Regions from separate parts of the Paenibacillus sp. V4I9 genome, predicted to be linked through region 4. Evidence: predicted binding sites of a transcription regulator. Region 4 holds the regulator's gene; each other region holds the start of a gene.
What was found. The regulator LexA, encoded in region 4, represses DNA repair genes until DNA is damaged. The targets are predictions, from matches to a motif close to CGAACATATGTTCG.
Positions count from the first base shown of each region.

Region 1 (5,085 bases), 1.2 Mb from region 4:
GTAGAAAAGCTTTTTCACAGCTTGAAACACCGTACTTGTATGATTCGTAGGATCAGGCATCTTCATTTGACGCGAAAAGCCCGTCGGGGCGTCGAAAGGACTGCACATACAGCTTACGGTAACAATTGAAGCCATATAGCCTTTGCGCCTACAGTCGCGGCACACCTCTTCCGTAAGCTCGAGCAGGATGGTATCTACTTCAGAGGAGTCCGCGTAGTCCCTCGGCAAAGTCATCATATGGCCTACGGACTTCGGAGGCGTATCAAACGTACCCGGCGTGACCGGACTATCATCCAGCCCGTTCGCTGTTCGCCACATGACTTCGGCGTGAATGTCCGACTGCTTGCCGAAGCGTGCGCGGAATTTATTCTTGAGCTGCGGCAGCGGCGTTCTCGCCACATCGCCAATCAAATACATACCTAGCTTGGCAAAATGGGCGGTCATTCGAGAACCGACACCAAACATTTTACTTACAGGCTGCTCCCACAAGTATTTCTCCACGTCTGATGGGTGCAGCGTGAAAATGCCACTTTCATTCTTTTTAGCCCAAATATCGGTCGCGATCTTCGCAAGTATTTTATTAGAACTAATCCCTATGCGAACCTTTACCCCCGTTTGACTGAACACCTTTAGCTGAATGGTTTTCGCAATCGTGATCGGATCTCCGAACATAGATAAACTCGCTGTAACATCAAGAAACTGCTCGTCAATACTGAAAATTTCAACAAGATCGGTAAACTCTTCGTAAATCTTGGTAATCTGCAGCGAAACATCAATATAATGCTGCATGTGCGGACGCATCACGATCAGCTCAGGACACTTCTTAAGCGCTTCACCCAAACGTTCAGCTGTGGATACGCCGTATTGCTTGGCAACGGGGCAGGCGGCTAGAATGATACCCGATCTTAGAGCAGGGTCTCCTGCAACAGCAACCGGTTTATTCTCCAAGCCCGGATGACCCGCTTTCTCCACACTGGCATAGAAGCTCTGACAATCGGCAAGGAAGATCGTTCGTTCCCCGCCGTGGCGATCTTTGCTCACCGCAATCCCCCCCGCATATTCATGAGCGTGGTCATAAGCTCAGCCTTGACCAAGCTGCGAAGCATCGTGAAATGATGAATATAGCCTCGGACTTTGTATTCTACGTTAATGCCTAAGGCATTCATTTCGGTATGGATAACTTTAATATCTCGTTTCTTCATCTGGCTCTTAATACTTTGTAATTCCGGATAAATAGCCATTTCAACCTCTCTGAGATAAAAAAGAATATGATTGTACACGATTTTATCCTTATAAACCTTGAGCTCCTCCATATCCCTTGCCAGCATATCGAGCAAAATGGGCAGCAGCGTGTATTCCTTAACAATTTGAACATCCTCTTCTGTCTCAATTCTTGAACTTGAGCTAACTTTCATATTTCCACCACCATATGCGAACATATATTCGTGTTACTTATTATATACCGAACACGTATTCGTTATGCAAGTGAATTTTTCTGGAAGCAAAAAAAGCCACTTAACAGGGTATCTTTAACCCTGCAAGTGGCGCATTTGTTTAGTCTATCGAAACATGGACCAGAGTTTGATCAAGTGAAAGGCGTTAGATGGATCAATCTTTTGTGCAAGGATAAACTGCAAAATTTGGGTCGTTTGGCTTCCGCTTAGCTTCTCACCGAGAATGCCGGCGGCAAGTCCTATTAAGCGCGTAACTTTGGTATGATTTTGTAAATCAGCCTTCGTAACACCCTGCAGCAGCATTTTAATGCGTTCTTTGATCTCTGGATTTTTCATCTTGAACTTTACGCGCTCTACGAGCGCAGGATCGATGCCATAATGGTGATAGCTCATGTTCGCACCTCCGATAACCTGTCATGCTCCTATCTTATGAGTAAACGCATGCAAACTTGACTAGGACTCCTGTATAAAACAAGAAACAGCTGCCGCTGTCGGCAACTGTCTCCTTTTTTTGCTATTGCTACATATAAATCGCGATCATGATGACACATAGACTATTTAGCATAACAAGCAGCGGCATGCCAATGACGAATGAGGTATGTTTCGTCTTATGGCGCCAAACCCGCATACCGAGCCACCCGCCAATCCCGCCACCGAGAGCAGCCAATATAAAAAGACGTTTTTCAGGCACTCTACGCCCGCCTTTTTTGGCTTGTCCCTTGTCATGTCCCATTTCTATGAACGTAACGATATTCATCAGCAGTAAATAACAGAGGAAATAAGTCAAATTCCATACACCTTCGTTTCCAAAAGAATAGTAAGCTGTCTACTATCATCTTAAAATCGAATGCGGGCACGGTCAAATGTTAATTTATTTCCGTCTTTAGAGTAACTCCAACTCCACAACCGTAGCTCTATGATCCGGCAGCGGATAGCTGGAGTGCTCAGGTCTAGCGAAACTAATGAACGCATCATCCGGATACTGGGCGGCATTCCAAGGACGGCTTAGGAAGAGCTCGGAACCGTCAGATAGCAGCCTTGCTTTCTTCACCTTACCAGCCAACCCGTTCAAGTTAATAGGACCTATGCTTTCCTCAAACAAGTGGGCATACAGCAGATTGCCCTTTTGCGTATACCTGCCCCACTCCGGTTTCGGTAAGTAGGCTTGCCCGCAGCCGTAAATGCTGTCCCCATTTTTCTGAACCCAATTGCCGATCTCTGCCAAAATGTCCAGCGACTCCTTCGGAATCTCTCCGAGCGCATTCGGACCCACATTCAAGAGCAGATTCCCATTTTTGCTGACACACTCTATCAGCTTCCGGATAAGGGTAGTTGAGGATTTATATTGGAAATCTTGGGCTGCGTATCCCCAGTTATTATTCAGAGTGATACAAGCTTCCCATGGAAGCGAATTGCCCTCGTCATCCGTCACGCCTTGCGGCGGAATGATCTGTTCCGGTGAAGCAAAATCTCCCGAATAGCTGAGCGGATTTTTAGTGAAAATAGTTCCGCCTTCTTCACCGCTTGCGTCCAATCGGTTGTCTACGATGATATGTGGTTGCAGAGATCGAATCATCGCCATCAGCTCGGTTGCTTTCCATGTCTCACCCTTCATGCGATCATAAGAGAAGTCGAACCACATAACATCCAACTTACCATAGTTCGTCAGCAGCTCTCTTACTTGCCCATGCATGTACTGAAGGTACCGACCGAACGTCTCCGGATTTCTTGTGTAGTTCTCATTATCCCGCATCGGATGAATGCGATCCCCATAAGCCGGATAATCCTCATGATGCCAATCGATTAGCGAATAATAGAGCCCCACCTTTAAACCTTCCGCCCGAAACGCTTCAATAAATTCGCGAACCAAATCTCGCCCGGCGCGTGTATTCGTTGACTTATACTCAGTGAGAGCGCTATCAAATAAACAAAAACCGTCATGATGCTTCGCTGTCAATACGGCATATTTCATACCCGCTTGCTTCGCCGCACGCGCCCACGCCTTAGGATCATAACGGACAGGATCGAATTCATCATAATACGTTTGATAGTCCTCTACCGAAATACGCTCGACACTGCGCACCCATTCTCCTCTAGCTGGAATAGCGTACAGTCCCCAATGAATAAACATACCGAATCGATCCTGCAGAAACCACTGCGTACGCTCTGTTCGTTCTTGAATAATCGGATGATTGCTTGTCATCAGCTACACACCTTTCGCATTTAAACTTCACAGCTTTAGTCTACCAAGCCTGTGCTATAATAGACAGGTACGAAACTAACCTCAATCAGGATATAATTAACATTCTCAGGTGAACATGATGATGAATACGCAGCAAATTACATTCCTATCGGACCTTCTGCAGAACCTACAGATCCACATTTTAGAGGCTCATCTTACGCAGTGTACCACCTCGTGGAAGGAGCTTAATTTTACACCAGAGCATAATAAGCTGTATTGGATTCTGGAAGGCGAAGGCTGGGTTAAGGTTGACCATCAAGAGCTTAATCCTATGCCCGGTCAGCTATGTCTGCTTCCTGCCCACGCGCTCCATTCTTACTCCACGATCAGCGATCGTCCTTATTTAAAATATTGGTGCCACTTCACGGCACATATCGGTTCTTTTGATCTATTTCAATGGCTGGATATTCCTTTGTTCATCCAAATTCGCAATGTCGAACAGATGACGGCATGGTTTCAGGAGCTTGCCACCTTGCATCATGAACCGTCACTAACTTCGCGTTTACGGGAAAAAGCGATCCTGCTGCTAATCATATCCAGCTACTTGGAAGCGGTTCCTGTACAGGTACTGCAAAAGCGTACCGATGAAATGGACCGACTCGGCCAATTACGGCAATTCATTGAGCAGAATCTTCATAAGAGCATCACTGTGGAACAAATGGCCAAGTCCGTTCACCTGCACCCCAATTACTTGATCAAATATTTTAAAAAGCACTTTGGCATGCCCCCGGCCAAGTACATGCAGCGCAAGCGCATCGACAAGGCCAAATTTCTGCTCACGACTACGTCGCTCAGTATGAAAGAAATTGCCGAGCAGACTGGTTATGAGGATACGAACCATTTCGCGAAAAGCTTCCGCAAAGATACCGGCTTTCCACCTACGGAATATCGGATGAATGTGCGGGGGAAAGGATAAAATAGTAAAAAAACGCTAGGATCAGCGACTGACAGTTGTCATCAGTCCATCCTAGCGTTTTGTTTATTTTAGTTATAAGGCTGATTAGTCCAACACTTCGCTGTCAAAAATCTGCGCGCGCTGCAAGTAGGCTCTGAGCGGTATGAACGAAGCCCCCGTCCAGAAGGACGAGTCACCGACAAGCTCAGCCGCATCATCGCGTGCCTGCTCCATGACTTCAAAGTCCGCCATCATGTCGGCGATCCGGAACTCCGGCAGACCGCTTTGCTTCGTGCCGAAGAAGTCCCCCGGCCCGCGCAGCTCTAGATCGCGCCGGGCAATCTCGAAGCCGTCGGTCGTTTCGGTCATCGCCTTCATGCGCTCCTTGCCGACCTCGGTCTTCGGGTCGGCGATGAGCACACAGAAGGACTGGTGCTCGCCGCGGCCCACCCGCCCGCGCAGCTGATGCAGCTGCGACAGGCCGAAGCGGTCGG
Region 1 covers NZ_JAUSZE010000001.1:2,804,856-2,809,940, reverse strand. Annotated here, with positions in the region: gene QFZ81_RS12845 (DNA polymerase IV) at 1-1,041, opposite strand, end outside; gene QFZ81_RS12840 (YhjD family protein) at 1,038-1,415, opposite strand; gene QFZ81_RS12835 (stage VI sporulation protein F) at 1,560-1,847, opposite strand; gene QFZ81_RS12830 (DUF1294 domain-containing protein) at 1,975-2,241, opposite strand; gene QFZ81_RS12825 (alpha-L-fucosidase) at 2,338-3,657, opposite strand; gene QFZ81_RS12820 (helix-turn-helix domain-containing protein) at 3,779-4,612, shown strand; gene recG (ATP-dependent DNA helicase RecG) at 4,697-5,085, opposite strand, start outside.
Region 1: QFZ81_RS12840 (YhjD family protein) is a predicted target of LexA. The motif match lies at 1,433-1,446, and genes of this name have one in related genera.

Region 2 (5,085 bases), 1.4 Mb from region 4:
GTTATATTAGCTGGTTTTGCTATTTATCAAAACGCCCAGCGCCAGAATAAAGAGACGCTTATGCCTACTGAACAAGCGCCAAAAGTGAATTTCTTGGCCCCCTCGTTTACGTTAAAAGGGCTTGATGGGAAAGATTACTCGATTGGTGGGCCGCGTGAGAAGCCTTTGTTCGTTAATTTCTGGGCTTCATGGTGTGGTCCTTGCGAGGAAGAGGCACCAGATTTGGTGAATGTGTATAATAAATATCAAGGGCAGTTTGATTTATATGCGGTCAATGTGACACCTGGTGATAAAATGGAGAACATTACGAAGTTTGTGGAAACCTACAAATACCCATTCCCGGTGTTATTAGATAAGCAAGGAACGAACGCCGATACCTATCGGGTAGTCGCCATTCCAACAAGTTTCTTAATTGATAAAAATGGGGTAATTCGCGAGATCGTTCATGTACTCTCTCCTAGAGATTTGGATAAGAAAATTGCAGGTCTTATAAAAGAATAAAAAAAGCTGCTAGAGACCGCCAATGGCTGGCGTACTCTTCGCAGCTTTTCTTGTATGTCCTATTAGAAAAAACTTACCTCTAAACGCAGTCACTCAACCTTGAGTGGTCTCGATAGAGGTTTACTCATTAATGGTTCACTAAACCTAGGCGCTCTTGTTGATCTTTGTTTACAGGCTCTACGCGTTTTCTTCCGATTAATGCATAGCGCAAACTATCTACGAGTGCATACCAGCTGGCTTCAATGATGTTACTAGACACACCAAGCGTGTTCCAGGTTGTATTGAAGTCAGTCGATTCCATCAGAACGCGAACCTTACCGGCAGTAGCCCCTTTCACATCAAGGACACGTACCTTATAGTCGGAGAGATGAACGTTCTTAATATCAGGGTAATATTGGATCAGCGCTTTACGTAAGGCATTGTCAAGAGCATTAACAGGACCGTTGCCTTCAGCCGCGGTGTAAATCGTTTCGCCATGAACCTTCACTTTAACGATGGCTTCGGAAACGACCGATTGATTTGCGGACTTCTCAACAAGCATCTTGAACGATTCTAATGTGAAAATCTCTTCTAGGCCTTCGAATGCTTCGCGCAGCAAAAGCTCAAGTGTGGCATCTGCTCCTTCGAATTGATAGCCTTGATGCTCGAGATCTTTAATTTTCTCAATAACTTCTTTGGTTTTCTGATGTTCTTTATTAAAGTCTAGATTCAGTTCTTGGGCTTTCACGAGCACATTGCTTTGTCCCGCAAGCTCTGAAACAAGTACACGTTGTTTGTTGCCGACGAGTTCAGGCTTCGTATGCTCATACGTACTAGCATCCTTGAGAATGGCTGAAACGTGAATACCGCCTTTATGCGCAAATGCCGCATTCCCGACATAAGGCTGATTAACAGGCATATGCATGTTAGCGATCTCGCTAATGTATCTCGAAACAGGCGTTAACGATTTCAGTTGCTCCTCGGAAATAACCGAATAGCCAAGTTTCAACTGAAGGTTAGGGATAATGGAGCTAAGGTTAGCATTACCGCAGCGTTCTCCATAACCATTGATGGTTCCTTGGACTTGTCCTGCTCCTGCTTGTACAGCAGCAAGGCTGTTTGCCACACCCAATTCACAATCATTATGAGCGTGAATGCCTACAGGGGTGGTGACATTCTGTTTAACGATGGTGACAATAGAAGTAATTTCTCCAGGTAATGAGCCGCCGTTGGTGTCACAAAGGACAATCCAATCAGCTCCAGCGTCCTGTGCTTTTTTGATCGTCTGCAAGGCGTACTCGGGATTATTCTTGTAACCGTCGAAGAAATGCTCTGCATCGTAGATGACTTCAAGACCGCTGCTTTTTAAATAAAGAACGGAGTCAAAGATCATGGCAAGATTTTCTTCAAGTGTGGTTTGAATGGCTGTTGTGACATGGAAGTCCCAGGACTTACCGAAGATGGTTGCTACCTGAGCGCCTGACTCCACGAGTCTGTTCAGATTAATGTCATCCGCAGCAATGGAATCTTTACGCCTTGTGCTGCCGAATGCAGTAATCTTCGCATTTGTAAACTTCATGTCGCGGGCGCGTTCAAAGAATTCAATATCTTTGCTGTTGCTGCCCGGCCATCCGCCTTCAATATAATGAACCCCAAGCTCATCGAGCTTGCGGGCAATTTTAATTTTATCCTCGACGGATAAGCTGATGCCTTCTCCTTGCGTTCCGTCTCGTAGTGTGGTGTCGAAGATTTTGACTGATGTTGGCATAGGTTCCTCCTTCAAAAGCTAGCAAGGTGACTTCGGTGCTTGATGTGTAGGTGCTTGTGCTTGCTTTAAAGCGCTAATGTATAATTAACGATTATACCATAATAGTAGGGGTAAAGACATCATAACGCAAAAATACGTTTGCTTGAAAGAATAATTTTTTGTATGCTGAAATTGGCTCTAATAGTTGGTCGTTTATCAATGGGAGGGAATATAAATGGTGACAACTCAGCATCATTATCCCAAGCAAGGTAGAGTCATTTTGCATATAGATATGAATGCATTCTATTGCTCTGTTCATGAGGCTGTTGAGCCTGATTTATATAAAGGAAAGCCTCTGGCTGTTGCTGGTAGTGTTGAGCTTCGTAAAGGGATTATTGTTACTTCATCTTATGCTGCGCGCGCTATTGGGGTCAAGACAGGCATGCAAGTTAGACAAGCGATGAAGTTGTGTCCAGATTTGATACTAATAAGACCTGATTTCGAATTATATCGCAGTTTCTCAAGACGGTTTATGCAGATTGCTTATAGTTATTCACCTATGGTGGAATCCATGTCAATCGATGAGTGTTTCGTCGATATAACAGGGTCCAAACAATTTGGGACCCCACTTGAGATAGCGAATAACATTCAGCAAAAGATCATGAAGGAACTAAAGCTGCCCTGTTCGATCGGTGTTGCCCCCAATAAACTGCTTGCCAAGATGGGCTCCGATATGAAAAAGCCGAATGGGATATCTGTGCTTCGTCTAAGGGATGTACCCACTGTATTGTGGGACAAACCGTGCAATTATTTATATGGGATTGGCAAAAAGACGGCGGATAAGCTGACTAGACTTGGTATCCATACGCTAGGTCAACTAGCAGTAGGGGACGAGTTGCTGCTAAGTAAACATTTTGGGATCTTAGGTGCACATCTGAAACGTTCGGCTAATGGGATTGACCAATCACTCGTAAACCCCGAACAAGAACAGAGCAAGTCAATTGGGCATACTACGACGCTGCCACAGGATTTTACCGATACCAAAGAAATTCACCGAGTATTCTTAAATCTGGCGGATCAAGTCGCAAGAAGACTTCGCAAGCAGGAGCTAATGGCATCCACGATCCAAATCACGATTCGTGATCCGGAGATGAGGACGATTACAAGATCCGTAACCTTGCCTACGCCAACCGAGCATATGGACGATATTTATCGAACCTCGTGCCAGTTATATGATCATCAATGGGAGGAAGGCAACCCTGTTCGGCTGCTTGGGATTACGCTGCAAAATCTAACGATAAAGGAAGAAACTTTCGTTCAGTTGGATCTATTCGATTATGAAAAGCAGCCTAAACGAGAAAATTTGAACCGCATTATGGACGGACTTCGTGATAAATTCGGAGAAAATGCGATTCTAACTGCGGGGATGATGGGCGATAATCCTGCAACGTTGATTAGAAATCATAAAGCGAGAGGGACTTCCCTGCAAATGGACCATTTGAGGAACAATCCCCTTCATAAAGAAGAGGAGAAGTGACGAAGATGGCACATTGTATTGGATTTGCCGGCTATTCGGACAGCGGAAAAACGACCTTAGTGGCCAAGCTAATCGTAGAAATGAAGCAGCGCGGCTATCGGATAGCCGTAATGAAACATGATGCGCATGGACATTATAAAGAAGCAGCGGGGACGGACTCCACGACTTTTGTAGAGTCAGGTGCAGAAGCGGTTATAACCCTATCACCAGATGGGATTCATGTATTCGAGCAGAAGCGGAATCCAGGCCTAGAAGAACAGTTAAGTGCATATGCACATCTAGACTATGTTTTTATCGAAGGCTTCAAGAAGGAAAAGCATCCAAAGATTGCTGTTTTTCGTACAATAGAGCAAAGTGAAATTATTCAGATACTTGAGCCTGAGCCCATTGCTATTGCAACGGATATGGACGATTTCAACTTTCATCTAACAGCTTTTCCTTCCTTCGATTTGAACAATATCCCTAGTATAGCTGACTTTATCGAACAATATTTTGAGAGTAATTAATTTTAAGGTTTGAACTTTGTCCGTATTTATATTATATTTTACATTGAGGATAATTTGAGGAGGAGTTAGAAATCATGGCAAAGTATACATTTGTTGATAAAGATACTTGCATCGCTTGTGGCGCTTGCGGAGCTACAGCTCCAGACATCTATGATTACGATGATGAAGGTTTGGCTGAAGTGATTTTTGATGGAGATGGCAACAAAGGGGTAACTGAAATCCCAGAAGATCTGTTTGATGATCTACAGGATGCACAAGATGGCTGCCCAACGGATTCCATTAAAGTTGCGGATACACCTTTTAGCTAATCAGTATAAACATAATTTTGTGAAGAGATTCGCAGAATGTCGAAAGAGCTCAGTTCCTGCAAAGGAATTGAGCTCTTTTTTTGATCCAAATTGTATTTACATGTAACTATTTATTGCCATTTTCTACGTGCCATCTTACAATGAAGCTAGTAAACATGGGGAGGATCTTATGGGTAAGAAGAAATGGATTCAAACTTTAGCGGTAGGACTTGTGTTGATGTTATTTTCGACATATTGCTACACAGTTAACTCCAGCGGCTTGTTTTATTTTGTTGAGGGGCCCCTCCAAGATGTTTTGCGGAAAGCTAAATCTGTGGATGAACGTCAGCCAGAGGATCGCATTAAAATTGTTAAGATTGATGAGAAATCACTTAAAGCAATCGGGAAGTTTCCATGGGATCGAACTACCTATGCGCAATTGATAGAGAAGCTAGAGCAGTCAGGCGCAGCAGCAATTGGTATAGACGTGGTGTTAGCTGAACCTTCGAAAAACCCCGCTGACGATAA
Region 2 covers NZ_JAUSZE010000001.1:5,373,679-5,378,763, reverse strand. Annotated here, with positions in the region: gene QFZ81_RS25020 (TlpA family protein disulfide reductase) at 1-501, shown strand, start outside; gene cimA (citramalate synthase) at 629-2,248, opposite strand; gene QFZ81_RS25010 (DNA polymerase IV) at 2,463-3,764, shown strand; gene mobB (molybdopterin-guanine dinucleotide biosynthesis protein B) at 3,770-4,270, shown strand; gene QFZ81_RS25000 (ferredoxin) at 4,345-4,578, shown strand; gene QFZ81_RS24995 (adenylate/guanylate cyclase domain-containing protein) at 4,748-5,085, shown strand, end outside.
Region 2: QFZ81_RS25010 (DNA polymerase IV) is a predicted target of LexA. The motif match lies at 2,376-2,389, and genes of this name have one in related genera.

Region 3 (5,085 bases), 1.0 Mb from region 4:
GCTAGCAAATGGGGAAAAGCGAAGACGGCAGCTCAGATTACAGCCATCATTGCACTACTTATTAATAATTTTCCTTTTACGTTTATGCACTTCCCTTTTGATGTTATAGCTAGTTGGGCAGCAGCAATTATTACCGTGTATTCTGGTGTAGAGTACTTTGTAAAGAATAAGCATGTCATAGATTTTTCAGAAAAGGCACAATAGGACAACCTATTGTGTTTTTTCTACCACATAAGAATTGGCGGTAAAACCTAATATAGGGATCTTTGGTCGTAGACCAAAGTCTCTCCGCATCAGGGATCTTTGGTTGGAGACCAAAGATCCCTATAGGAGGTCGCTCATTTTTGAATGACCTCGGTAGAGGTTTTCTCATTTTAAGGAGGTAATTCGGAATGAAAGCAGAAATTATCGCTGTTGGAACGGAACTTTTACTCGGCCAAATTGTAAATACAAATGCTCAATTTCTCTCCAGAGAATGTGCTGCTCTTGGCGTTGACATGTATTTCCAAACGGTCGTTGGTGATAATGAACAGAGATTGTTAGAAAGCTTCAAATTAGCCGCTTCAAGGGCTGATGTCGTTATTTGTACAGGAGGTCTTGGACCTACGCAGGATGATTTGACGAAAGATGTGCTTGCTGCGTTTGTAGGCCGTGAATTGATTATGCATGAGCCCTCTATGAAAACAATTACGGATATGTTCCAGTCGCGCGGAATTCATATGGTGGAAAGTAACAGACGACAAGCGATGATGATTGAGGGAAGTGATCCTTTACATAACGAAACTGGGCTTGCTGTTGGTGTTGCATTTACATACGAAGGGACACATTTCATTCTTCTGCCAGGTCCGCCCAAAGAAATGAAGCCGATGTTCACCAAGTATGCGGCTCCTTGGCTGCGTGCAAGGATGACGGGTGAGATTCCGCTTTATTCCAAAATGCTTAAATTTGCCGGCATCGGTGAATCTAACTTGGAACATCAAATAATTGATCTAATCCAAGCTCAAAAGGACCCGACGATCGCTCCATATGCCAAAGAAAGCGAAGTGACGATTCGCTTAACAACACGTGCACAGACAGCTTCAGAAGGTGAACGGAATCTTCAAGCGACCGAACTAGAGATTAGAACGCGATTAGGAGAGCATCTCTATGCCGACCAAGATGTTCCCATCGAAACGATTGTGCTGCAATTGCTTGGCGAGAAGAATCAGACACTTGCTGTAGCTGAAAGCTGCACGGGCGGCTTGCTCAGTGATTTGATTACTGCGGTGCCAGGGAGTTCCCAATCATTTCTTGGAGGAGTTATTTGTTATTCTAATGCCTTAAAGCATAAGCTCCTCGGTGTTCCAATAGAAGTTTTGGAAGGGGAGGGTGCACCTGGTGCTGTTAGCAGCGAGACAGCGGCCCTTTTAGCGGAGCAATTGATTACTGTGACCGGAAGTGACTTTGGTCTATCAGTCACGGGTGTAGCCGGTCCAAGTCCGTCTGAAGGCAAGCCAGTTGGACTTGTTTATATAGGTTTTGCTCAAAAAGACGTAGCAACAAGGGTTATTACTCTGCAGCTATCTGGTAATCGGGAGTCCATCAAGCATAGAGCAGCCAAAAGCGCACTCTATCATTTATGGAAACAGTTGAAAGATAGCTAGAGTTGGCATATAATGAGACTAAGTGTTAACGGAAGAACCGTAGCAAAGCGATAACTTTGTTGCGGTTTTTTGTTTGTTCGCTAAAAAGTCGAATGTATGTTCGAAAAAATGCTTGGCAAACACCTGAAAACAAGTTATCATATACCTATAATGATAGAAGAAGGAAGTGAGTGTTTTGTCAGATCGTCGCGCAGCACTTGATAATGCTTTACGTCAAATTGAGAAACAGTTCGGAAAAGGCTCCATTATGAAACTTGGAGAATCTACACATATGCAAGTTGAAACGATTTCATCCGGATCTCTTGCACTTGATATCGCTCTTGGTATTGGTGGGTTTCCACGCGGAAGAATTATAGAAGTATACGGACCCGAGTCTTCCGGTAAAACAACGGTAGCTCTACATGCTATCGCAGAAGTACAGAAGAATGGTGGACAAGCAGCTTTTATCGATGCGGAGCACGCATTGGATCCTTCTTATGCAAGCAAGCTTGGTATTAATATAGATGAGCTTCTACTCTCTCAGCCAGATACCGGTGAACAAGCACTTGAGATCGCTGAAGCACTAGTTCGAAGTGGTGCTGTAGATATTATTGTTATTGACTCTGTAGCGGCATTAGTGCCTAAAGCAGAGATTGAAGGCGATATGGGTGATTCTCACGTGGGTCTGCAGGCTCGCTTGATGTCCCAAGCACTTCGTAAGCTGTCTGGTGCGATCAACAAGTCCAAAGTTATCGCGATTTTCATTAACCAATTACGTGAAAAAGTCGGCGTTATGTTTGGTAACCCAGAGACAACTCCTGGTGGCCGTGCACTGAAGTTCTACTCATCCGTTCGACTAGATGTTCGCCGTGTGGAAACAATCAAACAGGGTAATGATATGGTTGGTAACCGCACAAGAATTAAAGTCGTTAAGAATAAAGTAGCACCGCCGTTCAAGCAAGCGGAAGTTGATATTATGTACGGTGAAGGAATTTCACGCGAAGGCAGTATTATTGATATCGGAACAGAGATGGATATCGTTAATAAAAGCGGAGCTTGGTATTCGTATGAAGGTGAGCGTCTTGGTCAAGGCCGTGAGAATTCGAAGCAATTTTTGAAAGATAACAAAAGTATTTCGGAAACGATTGAATTACGGATTCGAGAGAACAGTAATTTAATCAAAGCAGTTCCTCTTAATGTTGACGAGGAAGATGATGAATTAGAACCGGATTTCGAATAAGTTTAAATGATCATACATGAAAGCACCTTAAACCTTGTGTTAAGGTGCTTTTGTTCATTGAAGGAGTGGTTTAGTTTTGAATAGTGAAGAGCAACAAGTATTGATTATTACCAAGGTTGAGAAACAGAAGCGCGGTAAGCATAGATACAATATATTTCTAAATGAAGAATATGCATTCTCTGTTCATGAAGACATTCTAATCAAGCATCGGTTAAATAAAGGGGAAACCATACATCTACAAGAAATCGAAAGTATAACGCTTGATGAGGAACAGAATATGGCTTATATAAAGGCAATAAGCATGATAGGCAGACGACCTCATTCATTAAGTGAAATAAAACGTAAGCTGAAAGAGAAAGGATTCGAAGTGCCTATTATTGCATGGGCATGTGAGAAGCTAGTCCAGCAAAATTATATCAATGATGAGGAATTTGCGAAAATGTGGACAGATAATCGCATTATTTCACAGCGGAAAGGTCGTAATCTCATTCGACAGGAGCTCCAACAAAGAGGCATTGATAAAGAATTGGTCAAAAATGCTATGGAGACTATCAATCCCGAAGATGAGTATACGGCGGCAATGAAGTTGGGCCAAACGAAATGGAAGCAAACCTCAGGCAAGACGATGGATCGTAAAAGAAAGACGGGAGCTTTTCTAATGCGGAGAGGTTATACAGGCTCTATTGTTAACAAGGTTTTGGGGGTATTAAGCAGTGAATCAAGTGAAGAGGAATTTGAAATCTCAGATGACCCATTTGATTGTTAATGACATTAACTATTACTTCAATTAGTTAATGTCATTAAGTATTGTGCAGGTACTGGAAATACTTATTCCGTCATCTCAGGGACATTCGCTTGACAAGCTTCTTCGACAAAAGATAAAATAACAGTGTATATTTTCATAATGTATTCAAAATCATACTCAATTCATTGATTTTGAGGGGACAGATGTAGAAACCGCCAATTTTTACACTGTTGATTATGGATTATTAGCACTATAGTGCCTCTAACGCACGGTGCGCATTCATTTAAAAGCCATACTCTTAATAAGTAGGGTATGTATGACTAGTCAAACAATTAAAAATCGGATTAAAAAACCGAAGGGAATCCCAGGCTAACACCTTGGAGAAACCAACGAGGAGGTGAACAAGATGATGTCATTCATCTGGATCGCGATCATTCTCATTGTTGGAGCTGCATGCTTAGGGATTGGTTATTTTATCCGTAAATCTCTTGCAGAAGCGAAAATTTCCAGTGCTGAAACAGCCGCTGAACAGATTAGAGAATCTGCCAAGAAGGAAGCAGAAGCACTGAAAAAAGAAACGGTTCTGGAAGCAAAGGACGAAGTGCATAAACTAAGGTCCGAAGCTGAAAAAGACATTCGTGAACGTCGAAATGAAATTCAACGACAAGAAAGACGATTGTTGCAAAAAGAGGAATCGCTGGATAAAAAATTAGAATCTCTCGAGCGTAAAGAAGAGCAAGTTGCCAACAAAGAGAAGCGGATCGAGGATACACAATCACAAATTGATCAGCTTTATAAAAGTCAAGTTTCGGAGTTAGAGCGAATTTCTGGTCTTACAATGGATGAAGCTAAGAGTATCATTCTTACAAATGTAGAACAGGAAGTTCGTCACGAAACCGCACAGCTTATTAAAGAAATCGAACAGCAAGCCAAAGAAGAAGGCGATAAGAAAGCCCGTGAAATCATCACGCTCGCCATTCAACGTTGTGCTGCAGATCACGTTGCTGAAACAACCGTTTCAGTTGTATCACTGCCAAATGAAGAAATGAAAGGCCGAATCATCGGACGTGAAGGACGTAATATTCGCGCACTGGAAACATTGACGGGTATCGACCTTATTATTGATGATACGCCAGAAGCAGTTATTTTATCAGGATTTGATCCAATCCGACGCGAAATTGCTCGTACATCTTTAGAAAAGCTTGTTGCTGATGGACGTATTCATCCAGCACGCATTGAAGAGATGGTGGAGAAATCCCGTAAAGAAGTGGACGAACGTATCCGCGAATATGGGGAGCAAGCCACGTTTGAGGTTGGTGTACACGGATTGCATCCTGACTTGATCAAAATTTTGGGTCGCTTGAAATTCAGAACAAGTTACGGTCAAAACGTGTTGAAACATTCCATGGAAGTAGCTTATCTGGCTGGTCTGATGGCCGGGGAGCTCGGGGTAGACGTAACTTTGGCGAAACGTGCCG
Region 3 covers NZ_JAUSZE010000001.1:2,948,756-2,953,840, forward strand. Annotated here, with positions in the region: partial or broken gene pgsA (CDP-diacylglycerol--glycerol-3-phosphate 3-phosphatidyltransferase) at 1-204, shown strand, start outside; gene QFZ81_RS13550 (competence/damage-inducible protein A) at 393-1,643, shown strand; gene recA (recombinase RecA) at 1,819-2,862, shown strand; gene QFZ81_RS13560 (regulatory protein RecX) at 2,939-3,628, shown strand; gene rny (ribonuclease Y) at 4,014-5,085, shown strand, end outside.
Region 3: recA (recombinase RecA) is a predicted target of LexA. The motif match lies at 1,733-1,746, and genes of this name have one in related genera.

Region 4 (5,085 bases):
ATAAATTAGGTTTAAGTAATGTGGCTAGACATTATATGGCGGGTGTACTTCGTCATGCACGTTCTTTTGCTGCGATTACGAACCCTACAGTTAACTCTTACAAACGTCTCGTACCTGGATATGAAGCGCCTGTATATGTAGCTTGGTCGGCAAGTAACCGTAGTCCGATGATCCGTATTCCAGCGTCCCGTGGATTAAGCACTCGCGTTGAAGTTCGTAACCCGGATCCGGCTGCTAATCCATACTTGGCTCTTGCTGTTATGCTTGCTGCTGGACTGGATGGCATTAAGAACAAAATGCAGCTTCCTCCTCCTACAGATCGTAACATCTATGTTATGACCGAAGAGGAAAGAGAGAGCGATGGCATCCCAACTTTGCCATTGAACTTGAAACAAGCTTTGGACGAGCTGCTTCGCAATGATGTGATCTGCGATACACTTGGCGAACATGCTCTGGCTCATTTCTATGAACTTAAAGAAATCGAGTGGGATATGTACCGTACACAAGTTCACCAATGGGAAAGAGATCAATATCTGTCCCTTTATTAATCGCTTAGTAAGTTGATATGGATGCAACAATTAGATACGAAAAGCCCGTCAGCCTTCAGGAATGTTTCTGAACTGATGGGCTTTTTCACGCGAAGGAGATCATAAGAATGTTGGACAACTTTCAAATTAATTTGGAAAAGTATGCTGAACTTGTAGTCAAAGTAGGGGTTAATCTCCACAAAGGCCAGGATCTGATGATAGAGTCACCGATTGAATCCCTAGAATTGACTAGAATTATCGTAAAGAAAGCCTATGAGGCGGGGGCGAATTTTGTCCAAGTGCACTGGCAGGATGATGTGATAACTCGCAGTAGATTCGATTATGCCAATGAGGAAGCGCTTGATTATTACCCAGAGTGGTATACGAGTATGTTAGAACGCTTTGTAGAAAACGGTGGAGCTTTACTGAATATCAAAGTGCCGGATCCTGATTTGTACGCGGGTATTGATGCAAGTCTGATTTCTAGAGCATCCAAAGCCATGGCTACGGCTAGATCAAAGTATCAACAATATGTGAGAACAAGCAAGTTCAGTTGGTGCTTAATCAAAGCGCCTACGGTGGCGTGGGCATCCAAAGTGTATGCTGATTTGCCTGAAGAACAGCGGATCGATGCGATGTGGGAGGCCATTTTCCGGATAAACCGCGTTTATGAAGATGATCCGGTAGCGGCTTGGCGAGTTCATATGGATCAATTGAAGCGCGTTCGCAGCGTGTTGAATGAGAAGCAATACGAGGCACTTCAATATCGAGCGGCAGGAACAGATTTGCGCGTTGAACTGCCGGAGGGCCACATTTGGCTTGGCGGTGATACGGAGAACGCAAGTGGAATACGATTCGTAGCAAATATGCCGACCGAGGAAGTTTTCACAATGCCTAAGCGAACAGGAGTTCATGGGACTGTGTCAAGCACCAAGCCATTGAATGTGAATGGGGCGCTTGTGGATCAGTTTTCGTTCAAGTTTGAGGACGGGAAAGTTGTGGATTATCAGGCAGAAGTCGGCTATGAGCATCTAACTAGGTTGCTAGATATGGATGAGGGCGCACGGTATTTGGGAGAAGTTGCTCTCGTACCTTTTGATTCGCCGATCTCTAATCTTGACCGCATTTTCTACAATACGGGCATCGATGAGAATGCATCCTGCCATCTGGCCTTAGGCAGCTGCTACCCGATCAATTTGCAGGATGGCGTATCTTTATCAAGCGAAGAGCTAAAAACTCGAGGTGGGAACACCAGTTTGATTCATGTTGATTTCATGATCGGGACGACTGATCTTGAGATCGATGGTATCCGTGGTGATGGTACCGTTGAACCTATTTTCCGTCGTGGAAATTGGGCGCTTGCATTTTAGTTGATAAATTAGCTGGTTTTTTAGCTTGATTTCTAAGGTGGAAGTTCTTATGGGTTTATTAAAGGGCATAGAGAACAGATAGAAGATGGATGACGGAAGATAGAAGATAGAAGACAAAATTCGTGTTTCTATTGGAATAATCCAATGGAATTGACTTTTAGGCCGCCAAATCCCTACTATCACTGGATTAATCCAATGGAAGTAGCAGGCAGAATGCGAAATTCATAAAGTGGGAGCTGAATTTTCCAAATATGACTTTTGGGACAGCCCCATTCCTTTAAACTGAAGTAAGTAGGGGCCGATTATTGCCTAATAGAAGCCAATAGAAACTTCTAAAAGCGCAAAATGCGATCCAAATGACGTAATAGCAGTCTATTAAGACTCTTATCTGAATCCAGCTCGGCTTCTTGGTTAAGACGGGATTAGAGGTTATACTATAAACTTTGAAAATCTATACTTGGATCAGATGCTCATCTATGCTTTAAGTTTACCCATTTGATCCGTAGCTTCATACGACCAAGGCTGTTTACATCGAAAAGAACCGAGGGACTATTGTCCTCTCGGTTCTTTCTCATTGGTATTGTATGTAGAATAAGGGCTGTAGGGCTATTACATATCCCGGAACAAACCAATGACGCGGCCAAGAATCGTAACATGTTTCAAAAGGATAGGCTGCAAAGCTGAGTTCTCCGGTTGAAGTCGAATGTGATCCTTTTCCTTGTAAAAGCGTTTCACCGTTGCTTCATCATCTTCCGTCATTGCTACAACAATGTCTCCGTTATTCGCGGTTTGCTGTTGCTTAACGATGACATAGTCGCCATTATGAATACCGGCTTCGATCATACTGTCACCCATAACGCTAAGCATGAACACATTGTTATCTCCTACCATGCTGACAGGAAGAGGGAAGTAGTCTTCTATGTTCTCTGTTGCTGTAATAGGCACACCGGCAGTTACTTTACCAACGAGAGGCACGCGAGCTACAGAAACCGCAAAATGCGTTTCAGCACCGTCAAGTCCTAGAATTTCAATAGCACGAGGCTTTGTAGGATCTCGACGAATCATACCTTTCTTCTCAAGACGCTCCAAATGACCATGTACGGTAGAACTAGAAGCTAGTCCAACAGCTTCGCCGATTTCTCTAACGGAAGGCGGGTACCCCTTATCTTTCACTTCATTCTTAATGAATTCCAATATAGCTTGTTGACGCTGCGAAATCTTACTCAATAGTTATCACTCCAATACTGGGAATCATTACCCAAAGTATAACATAGAACCCGAGTTCGTACAAACATAAGTTCGAGAAAAGGGTTGACTCAAACATGTGTTCGTGTTATTCTAATACCAGAACAAATGTTTGGGAGATGATTACTCATGTATATGACTTATTCAAACACTAACACAACACACACACCTCATAGATCTGCTAGCACATCCAAAGGGATGACATTTAATTCTAGTTATACAAAAGCGATTGTTCGCTTCATTTTATTAGCAATTATTCTTGGTACAGTGTTTTCATTCGGTGCTATTGTTCAAGCCTATGCAGGGGATGAGGCTGCAAACGCAACAACCCCAGTTTCCGTGATGCCTACTAACATTACTTCGAAAGCAGTCGTACAAGCTCAAATCGTTATTCAACGAGGAGACACACTCTGGGATGTTGCTTCCACACATAAAAAAAGAGATGAGAACGTTCGTTCCTATATGCATAAATTAAAGACAATCAATCATTTAACCACCAGCTCCTTAAAAGAAGGACAGGTTTTATTGCTTCCTTAATTTCACCATGCTTTTTTAATAGACTCTAAATACGATGAGGCTTGGACATGTTCCTATGCCTCTTTTTGTTGTCTCTTGACATTCCTTAATAGGGATGGCAAAGTAGTACTCATATTGAATTTTTGACTGGGAGGATCATTATGAGTGACAACATGGAACAGAATATCGAACGTATTAATGAGCTTGCTCGTAAAGCGAAAACAGTTGGCTTAACAGATGCGGAAATCGATGAACGCAATGAACTCAGAAAGAAGTATATTGAAGCATTCCGTGGCAATCTTAAAGTTCAACTTGATTCCATCAAGTTTACGGACGAAGAGTAATTGCTGCTCACATAGATACAACTTTCAAAAGGGGAAATGAATGATGACGTTGAAAGCCGTACTTTTTGATTTAGATGATACGCTGCTGTGGGATGATCGCAGTGTGCAGGAAGCTTTCGAAGCGACATGTGCTGAAGCTGCAAAACACGTTGCCGTGAATCCCGAGGAATTGGAAGCTTCTGTTCGCAAAGTAGCGCGTTCTTTATATGAATCTTTTGAAACCTTTGCATTTACCAAAATGATTGGTATTAATCCCTTCGAAGGCTTATGGGCAAATTTCACACAAGGTGAGAATGAGAACTTTCGTAAGCTTGAGAAACTAGCGCCAGGATATCGTACTGAGTCTTGGACAAGAGGGCTTGCGGCGTTGGGGATAGAGGATCGTGAGCTCGGGTATAAGCTTGGAGAACTATTTCCAGCAGAACGCCGACGCCGTCCTTACGTATATGAGGAAACGTTCCGAGTATTGGACGCTTTGAAAGGTAGCTATCAATTGTTGTTGTTAACGAATGGCTCGCCAGATCTGCAAAAGGAAAAATTAGCAGGTGTTCCAAATATCGCACCATACTTTGATCATATTGTGATCTCCGGCGAATTTGGTGTAGGTAAGCCAGCGACATCTATATTTAATCATGCGCTGGGACTACTTGGGATAGAAGCAGAGGAAGGAATTATGATCGGAGATAAGTTGACAACCGATATCCTTGGTTCTGGCAGCGTAGGCATGCGCAACATTTGGATTAATCATCATGGGCTTCAAAGTGGAGATGAAATTGTTCCTGTATATGAGGTTTCCCGTCTTCAGGATATTTTGCCGATTATTACAAATGGATAACATACAATAAATAAAAACCCAACGGCTTCTTAGGACGTTAAGTCCAGCGCTGTTGGGTTTTTGTTCTCATATAAAATATTAGGCTTTAATAAATTCGGGATCATCAATGTTATAAGCAACCCAGCCATCTTTTTCAATGAAGAGACGAACTGCAACGATTTCACGATTATCCATTAGTGTGAAGAAATGGTTCGTGTTCTCAGGAACTGAGATAACATCGCCTGGTTCAAGTTCAACGTCAAAATAGC
Region 4 covers NZ_JAUSZE010000001.1:3,972,871-3,977,955, reverse strand. Annotated here, with positions in the region: gene glnA (type I glutamate--ammonia ligase) at 1-548, shown strand, start outside; gene QFZ81_RS18735 (aminopeptidase) at 659-1,897, shown strand; gene lexA (transcriptional repressor LexA) at 2,507-3,124, opposite strand; gene QFZ81_RS18725 (LysM peptidoglycan-binding domain-containing protein) at 3,272-3,679, shown strand; gene QFZ81_RS18720 (DUF896 domain-containing protein) at 3,820-4,002, shown strand; gene QFZ81_RS18715 (HAD family hydrolase) at 4,046-4,837, shown strand; gene QFZ81_RS18710 (1,2-dihydroxy-3-keto-5-methylthiopentene dioxygenase) at 4,916-5,085, opposite strand, start outside.